One region of the Micromonospora sp. WMMD723 genome, then DNA from elsewhere that is predicted to be linked to it. Evidence: riboswitches for the same ligand, from Rfam matches in the RefSeq annotation. Region 1 holds a riboswitch; the other holds the start of a gene.
What was found. A riboswitch is a leader RNA that binds a small molecule or an ion and turns the genes downstream of it on or off. The one in region 1 is predicted to bind S-adenosylmethionine.
Positions count from the first base shown of each region.

Region 2: it holds a riboswitch for S-adenosylmethionine, as region 1 does, so the genes downstream of both, ACN261_RS23930 (ABC transporter substrate-binding protein) here and thrC (threonine synthase) in region 1, are expected to answer to the same signal.

Region 1 is NZ_JBMKNR010000001.1:1,370,419-1,373,818, reverse strand. Features, by position in the region: gene ACN261_RS06290 (DoxX family protein) at 1-396, shown strand, start outside; gene ACN261_RS06285 (hypothetical protein) at 455-1,159, opposite strand; SAM riboswitch class I at 1,486-1,621, shown strand; gene thrC (threonine synthase) at 1,630-2,916, shown strand; gene ACN261_RS06275 (GNAT family N-acetyltransferase) at 3,321-3,400, shown strand, end outside.
Region 2 is NZ_JBMKNR010000001.1:5,500,013-5,503,412, reverse strand. Features, by position in the region: gene ACN261_RS23940 (SDR family oxidoreductase) at 1-154, opposite strand, end outside; gene ACN261_RS23935 (winged helix-turn-helix transcriptional regulator) at 275-670, shown strand; SAM riboswitch class IV at 738-850, shown strand; gene ACN261_RS23930 (ABC transporter substrate-binding protein) at 1,118-2,014, shown strand; gene ACN261_RS23925 (amino acid ABC transporter permease) at 2,054-2,848, shown strand; gene ACN261_RS23920 (amino acid ABC transporter ATP-binding protein) at 2,845-3,400, shown strand, end outside.

The sequences.
Region 1 (3,400 bases):
GGCCTGCTGTTCATGCTGCACGGCCTGTCGTCGGTCTTCGGGTTGTTCGGCGGCAACCCGGTGACCGGCAAGGCCGTCCCGCTCGGCGCTTGGCCGGGCTGGTGGGCCGCGCTGATCCAGCTGGTCTGCGGCGCGCTGGTGCTGGCCGGTCTCTTCACCCGGCCCGCGGCGCTGCTCGCGTCCGGCTCGATGGCGTACGCCTACTTCGTGGTGCACCAGCCGGAGGGCCTGCTGCCACTGCGCAACGGCGGCGAGCTGTCCGCGCTGTTCTGCTGGTCGTTCCTGCTGATCGCGGTCCTCGGCCCGGGTTCCTGGGCGCTCGACACGCTGCTCGGCCGCCGGCGCTCCGACGCCCCGGCGGCCCCGGTCTCCGAGCCCGCCTCGGTGTCGGTCTGACGCGCTGACCCGGGTGGCCGGGACCGCCTCGACCAGGCGGCCCCGGCCATCCGGCCGGTCAGGGGTTGTAGGGAGCGTCGGTGTGGCTCACCTCGGCGAGCGTGCTGCCGGACAGCTTGTAGACCGAGGTGCGCTTGATGTCCAGCTCGGCCATGCCCCGGCTGGGGCTGCGGGTCAACCAGACCACGGTGGCCCGCTGTCCGGCCACGCTCACCGACACGACCGGGGTCCGGTCGCCGAGATCGGTCAGCGCCCGGAACACCGGCAGCCCACCGTTGTTGCGCCACACCGCGACGGTGTAGAAGGTGCCGCTGCCCCCGGAGTTGATCGAGACCACGCCGACCGCGTCGTCCGCGCCGTCGCCGTCGAGGTCGCCGATGCCGCAGGGCTTCTGGAGCGTCACGGTCGCGCCGTCCTCGCCCGACCACTGCCCCTCGCTCAACGGCAGGTAGTCCGGATAGCCGTTGTAGGGCGTCTTGCTGCTACCGAGCCTGGCACCCGCCAGATGAGCGCAGGTCAACGGAGCCTTGACCACCGGTGCCGGGGCAGTGGTGGTGACCGCCGGGGCGGTGGCGGGGGCGCTCTTCTTCTGCGGGGTCGGCTCGACGCCGGTGGGCGTCGGCTCGACCGTGGCCGCGTTCAGCACCGAGGCCGTGGAGGGCTCGGCGGACGGGCCGACCGTCGGTGCCGCCCCGTCCTTCGTGCCCTGCTCACCCCCGCACGCGGTGAGCAGGCAGACCAGGGCGAGACTGGTGAGGCTCAACGGTATCCGTCGCATTGCCGGGGGTCCTCTCTCGACATCAGATCACCCGCACCGTACTGATCGATGGCAATGCCGGTCATCGGCTCCACGGCCCGCCCGGGTCGGCCTGTCGGAGCGCCGTCAGGGGCCGACCGGGGGGCCGGCGTACGGTTTCTCCGCCCGGTGCTTACGGACGTGTTGAGCTGGAAACTTCCCCGAAACACCGGTGTCGGCCGGGGTGCCCGGCCGATGCCAGGTGACAGGGTGGCCAACGCCATGGTTCACACCGTGGGAAGCAGGCTGGGCGATGGCCGCGAAGCTGCCTAGACTCGGTCTCACAACTGCATACCTCATCCAGAGGGGCTGAGGGATACGGCCCGACGACGCCCCGGCAACCACCCCGCGCGCTCATCGCTGAGCGTCCGGCGGGGCAGGTGCCAATTCCGTCCCCGCCGCAGGGTGCGATGCGGGGAAAGATGAGAGGAATCGACATGACGTCGACGCTCGCCGCCCCCGGTATCGACACCGCCGCCAGCCCCGCCCGTGCCCTGGTCTGCCGCGCCTGCTCCGCCCGCTACCCGCTCGCCGCGCAGCACGCCTGCTACGAGTGTTTCGGCCCGCTGGAGGTCGACTACGACGCCGCCGCGCTGGCGCGCGTCACCCGCGAGCAGATCGAGGCCGGCCCGCAGAACATCTGGCGGTACGCCGCCCTCCTGCCCGCCGGCCAGGACCCGGCCACCCGGGTCACCCTGGACCCGGGGCTGACCCCGCTGGTGGCGGCCCCCCACCTCGCCGCCGAGCTGGGCATCAGCGCGCCGCTGTGGGTCAAGGACGACAGCGCCAACCCGACCCACTCGTTCAAGGACCGGGTGGTCTCGGTGGCGCTCACCGCCGCGAAGGCGCTCGGCTTCGAGCGGTTCGCCTGCGCCTCGACCGGCAACCTGGCCAACTCGGTGGCCGCCCACGCGGCCCGCGCCGGCGCACCCTCGGTGGTCTTCATCCCGGGCGACCTGGAGCAGGGCAAGGTGATCACCACCGCCGTCTACGGCGGCGACCTGGTCGCCATCGACGGCTCGTACGACGACGTGAACCGGCTCTGCGGCGAACTGGTGGAGACCGACGAGTTCGAGGACACCGCCTTCGTCAACGTCAACGTCCGGCCCTACTACGCCGAGGGCTCCAAGACCCTCGGGTACGAGGTGGCCGAGCAGCTCGGCTGGCGCATCCCGGCCCAGGTGGTCATCCCGATGGCCTCCGGCGAACTGCTCACCAAGATTGACAAGGCGTTCACCGAGCTGGTCGAGATCGGCCTGGTCGAGGCCCCGGCCGGGGGCTGGCGGGTGTTCGGCGCCCAGTCGGCCGGCTGCAACCCGATCGCCGCCGCCCTGCACGCCGACACCGACACCATCACCCCGGTCCGGCCGACCGGCATCGCCAAGTCCCTCAACATCGGCGACCCCGCCGCCGGCCTGTACGCCCTGGAGGCGGTGCGGCGTACCGGCGGCTGGATGGAGTACGTCGACGACGACGAGATCCGCGCCGGCATCCGGCTGCTGGCCCGCACCACGGGCGTCTTCGCCGAGACGGCCGGCGGGGTGACCGTGGCGGTGCTGCGCAAGCTGGTCGAGTCCGGCCGGCTCGACCCGACCGCCGAGACGGTCGTCTTCAACACCGGCGAGGGCCTGAAGACCATCGACGCGGTCGCCGGTCAGGTCGGCCCCACCCACCGGATCAAGCCGTCCCTGCGGGCCGCCCGCGACGCCGGCCTCCTCTCCTGAACCCGGCGCGGTGTCGGCCCCCGTGCGCGGTGTCGGCCCCCGCGTCGGCCCGCCCCCGGTCCGTGCCAGGGTGGTCGACCCATCGGGGTGCGGGTTGCGGTGTCAGTCGGCCGGGATACCGCCTCTCCGGCCCCACTGTGTCGATCATGGGCACAGGATGGCCCGAGTGGATCTCTGGGTGACCGGGTTTTCGCGGTGCGTGGTGAAAACCCGCCGGGAAGGACTTGACGGCAGGAACCGGGCGGCGGAAGATGCTCCGTGCGGGAGGGCTTTCGCCGGAGACTTTTCAAGTTCTTGCGACCCAACGCCGGAGGCGTTGTGCGAACGTCCCTCCCGACCAACGTGAACCGGGGGCCAGCGGAAAACCGCTGGCCCCCGGTGTCGTCCACGGGAAGACTCGCGGCGTGGCCCTGGACATCGCGACGATCGACCGGACCGATCAACCCACCCTCGACGCCCTCTACCGGATCGCGGCCATGGTCGA
Region 2 (3,400 bases), 4.1 Mb from region 1:
CCCGCACCACGACGCCCCGGTCGGCGAGGTCGGCGAGCCGGTCCACGGAGCGGCCGAGGGCCACGACCTGCCCGGCGGGTACGCCCCGGCGCAGCAGGGATTCGACGATCAGGCGGCCCAGGTGGCCGGTGGCCCCGGTGACGACGACGGACATGGCGCTCTCCTTCGGGTGGCGTGCTCTTGTCGTACTCGCCAACGCGCAGGTAGGAGCCGATACTTCCCGGCAGAGAGTAGGCACCTTGAAGTTTGTGACGCACTGATGGAGAGTAAAGAGATGAGACCCGACCCGTTCCAGCGCGACTGCGGCAGCCGGCAGGTCATCGACCGGATCGGTGACCGGTGGAGCGTGCTGGTCGTGCTCACCCTCGCCGACGGCGAACGCCGCTACAGCGAACTGGCCGAGCACATCGACGGGATCAGCCAGAAGATGCTCACCCAGACCCTGCGCGGGCTGGAACGCGACGGCCTGGTCACCCGTACCGTGCACGCCAGCGTCCCGCCCCGGGTCGACTACGCCCTCACCGACCTCGGCCGCAGCCTGCTCGACCTGGTCTCCGGCCTGGAAGCCTGGGCCACCACCCACCTCGCCGAGGTGCAGGCGGCCCGGGTCCGCTACGACGCCGAGGTCCTGGGCCGCCCGACGACCACCGCGCGGGCCGGCCGCCGGTAAGGGGCGGACGTGAGGGCCGTCATAACGGGTGGACGACCGGCCGGTCGCTGCTGCTAGATTTCGGGCAGGTCATGAGCGCCAGCGTCAAGCCCCGGCTCGCTGGCCGGCAACCCTCCGCCACGGTGGGGTGCTCCGGGTGAGGACCAGGCACCGGTGAACGACCCGGTGCAAGCGTGGCCTGGTCACCCCAGGTCGACACCGATCAGGGAGAACCCGTGTCGAACCACCCACCCGGCGACGGCGTCACCGCCGTGACCCGATCCGGCGTCCGGTCCGTCGGCGTCCGGCTGGTCAGGCGGCGGCACGTCGACCTCATGCGGGTGCACAGCGACTCCTGTCGCCGCCGCTAGTCGGACCCCTCTTCCCGTGACACCCCAGCGGGATGCCCGGTGGGCATCCCGTCGGCGGCGCGCGTCCGCCGCCGCCCGACCACCTCCGGAGACACCCGTGCGATTCCTTCCTGCCCTGACCACCCCCCGACTGTTCCGCGCCACCTGGACGCGGGTCGCCGCGCTCGGCGTCGCCGCCCTGCTCGCCGGCACCGCGCTGACCGCCTGCGGCGGCGACTCCGAGGCGGCCGACAACCCGTACGGCCTGCTCCAGCCGGGGTTGCTGCGCGCCGGCACGCTCACCGACGCCCCACCGAACGTCTACCTCAAGGACGGCACGTTCACCGGCTTCGACAACGACCTGCTCGTCGCCGTCGCCGGCAGGGTCGGGCTGAAGGTCGAGTTCGTCGGCACCGACTTCTCGGCGCTGCTGTCCCAGGTCAACAACCGCAAGTACGACGTCGGCAGCTCCTCGATCACCGTCACCGAGGCCCGGAAGAAGACCGTCGACTTCGGCAACGGCTACGACTTCGGCTACTTCGGCCTCGACGTCCCGGCCGGCTCCCCGCTCACCGGCTTCGACCAGCTCGCCGGCAAGCGGGTGGTGGTCGTGCAGGGCACCGTGCAGGACGACTACGCCACCTCCCGCAAGCTCGACCCGGTGCGGGTGCCCGACTACAACGGGGCGATCAACCAGCTCAAGGCCGGCACCGCCGACGCCTGGATCGCCCCCGCCGAGATCGGCGAGAAGTCGGCCGCCGACAGCAACGGCAAGATCACGGTTGCGGCCACGGAGTTGAGCCCGGCCCCCACCGCGTACGCCGTCGCCAAGGGCAACGACGCGCTGCGCGAGGCGTTGGACAAGGGCCTCGACGAGGTCATCGCCGACGGCACCTGGACCCGGCTCCAGCAGCAGTACTACCCGGGTCGGCCGATCCCGGCCGGCTTCACCCCCGGCAGCGGCGACGTCACCGCCCCGGGCGCGGCGACGCCGTCGGCGTCGGCCACCTCCTGACGGTACGACCAGACCAGCGAGCGGGGCGGTAGGAGAACCATGGATCCGTTGAGCACCCTGTGGGAGACCTTCTTCGACGGGGACGCCATGCGCGAGGCGCTGCCCGAGATGCTGACCGTCGGGCTGCCCAACACGCTGATCCTGGCGGTCTCCGCCGCCCTGCTCGGCTCGGTGCTGGGCATGGCGCTGGCCGTGGCGGGCATCTCCCGTACCCGGTGGTTGCGCTGGCCGGCCCGGGTCTACACCGACGTGTTCCGGGGCCTGCCGGCCGCCGCCACCATCCTGCTGATCGGCGTCGGCCTGGCCCCGCTCGGCATGCAGGTGTGGGGCCCCAACCCGTACCCGCTGGGCATCCTGGCGCTGTCGCTGATCGCCGCCGCGTACATCGGGGAGATCTTCCGATCCGGTATCCAGAGCGTGGAGGCCGCGCAGCTGGAGGGGGCCCGCGCGCTGGGCTTCTCCTGGGGTGAGGCGATGCGCCTGGTGATCGTCCCGCAGGGCGTACGCCGGGTGCTGCCGGCCTGGGTGAACCAGCTGATCGCGCTGATCAAGGACTCCAGCCTGGTCTACTTCCTCGGCCTGCTGGCCAGCCAGCGGGAGCTGTTCCGGATCGGGCAGGACTACGCGGCCAACACCGGCAACCAGTCGGCGCTGCTGCTGGCCGGCCTGTGCTACCTGCTACTGACCGTGCCGCTGACGCACGCGGTCAACGCCATCGACCGCCGGCTGCGCCAGGGTCGGACAGCCACCGTCGACCCTGACGACGACGGCGGGCTGGCCCTGGCCGGCGCGACCGTTCCACCACCACGCCCCACCCGGGAGGACCCCCGATGAGCACCGGCACCGCGACCACCACCTCGGTCAGCCTCGGCCTGCGCGACGTGCACCTGGCCTTCGGGACGAACCGGGTGCTGCGCGGCGTCGACCTGGACGTCGCCCGGGGCGCCACGGCCTGCGTCATCGGCCCGTCCGGCTCCGGCAAGTCCACCCTGCTGCGCACCGTGAACCGGCTGATCGAACCGGACTCCGGTGACGTCCTGCTCGACGGGCGCAGCGTGCTGCGCGACGACCCGGACGCCCTGCGGCAGCGCGTCGGGATGGTCTTCCAGCAGTTCAACCTGTTCCCGCACATGACCGTGCTGCGCAACATCACCCTGGCGTTGCGCCGGCTCAAGAAGCTGCCCGAGGAGGAGGCGGTGGCGCTGGCCCGTTCCCAGTTGGCGCTGGTCGGCCTCGCCGCCAAGGCCGACTCCCGGCCCGCCCACCTCTCCGGCGGGCAGCAGCAGCGGGTCGCGATCGCCCGGGCGCTGGCCCTGCAACCCCAGGTGATGCTCTTCGACGAGGCCACCTCGGCGCTGGACCCGGAACTGGTCAAGGGGGTGCTCG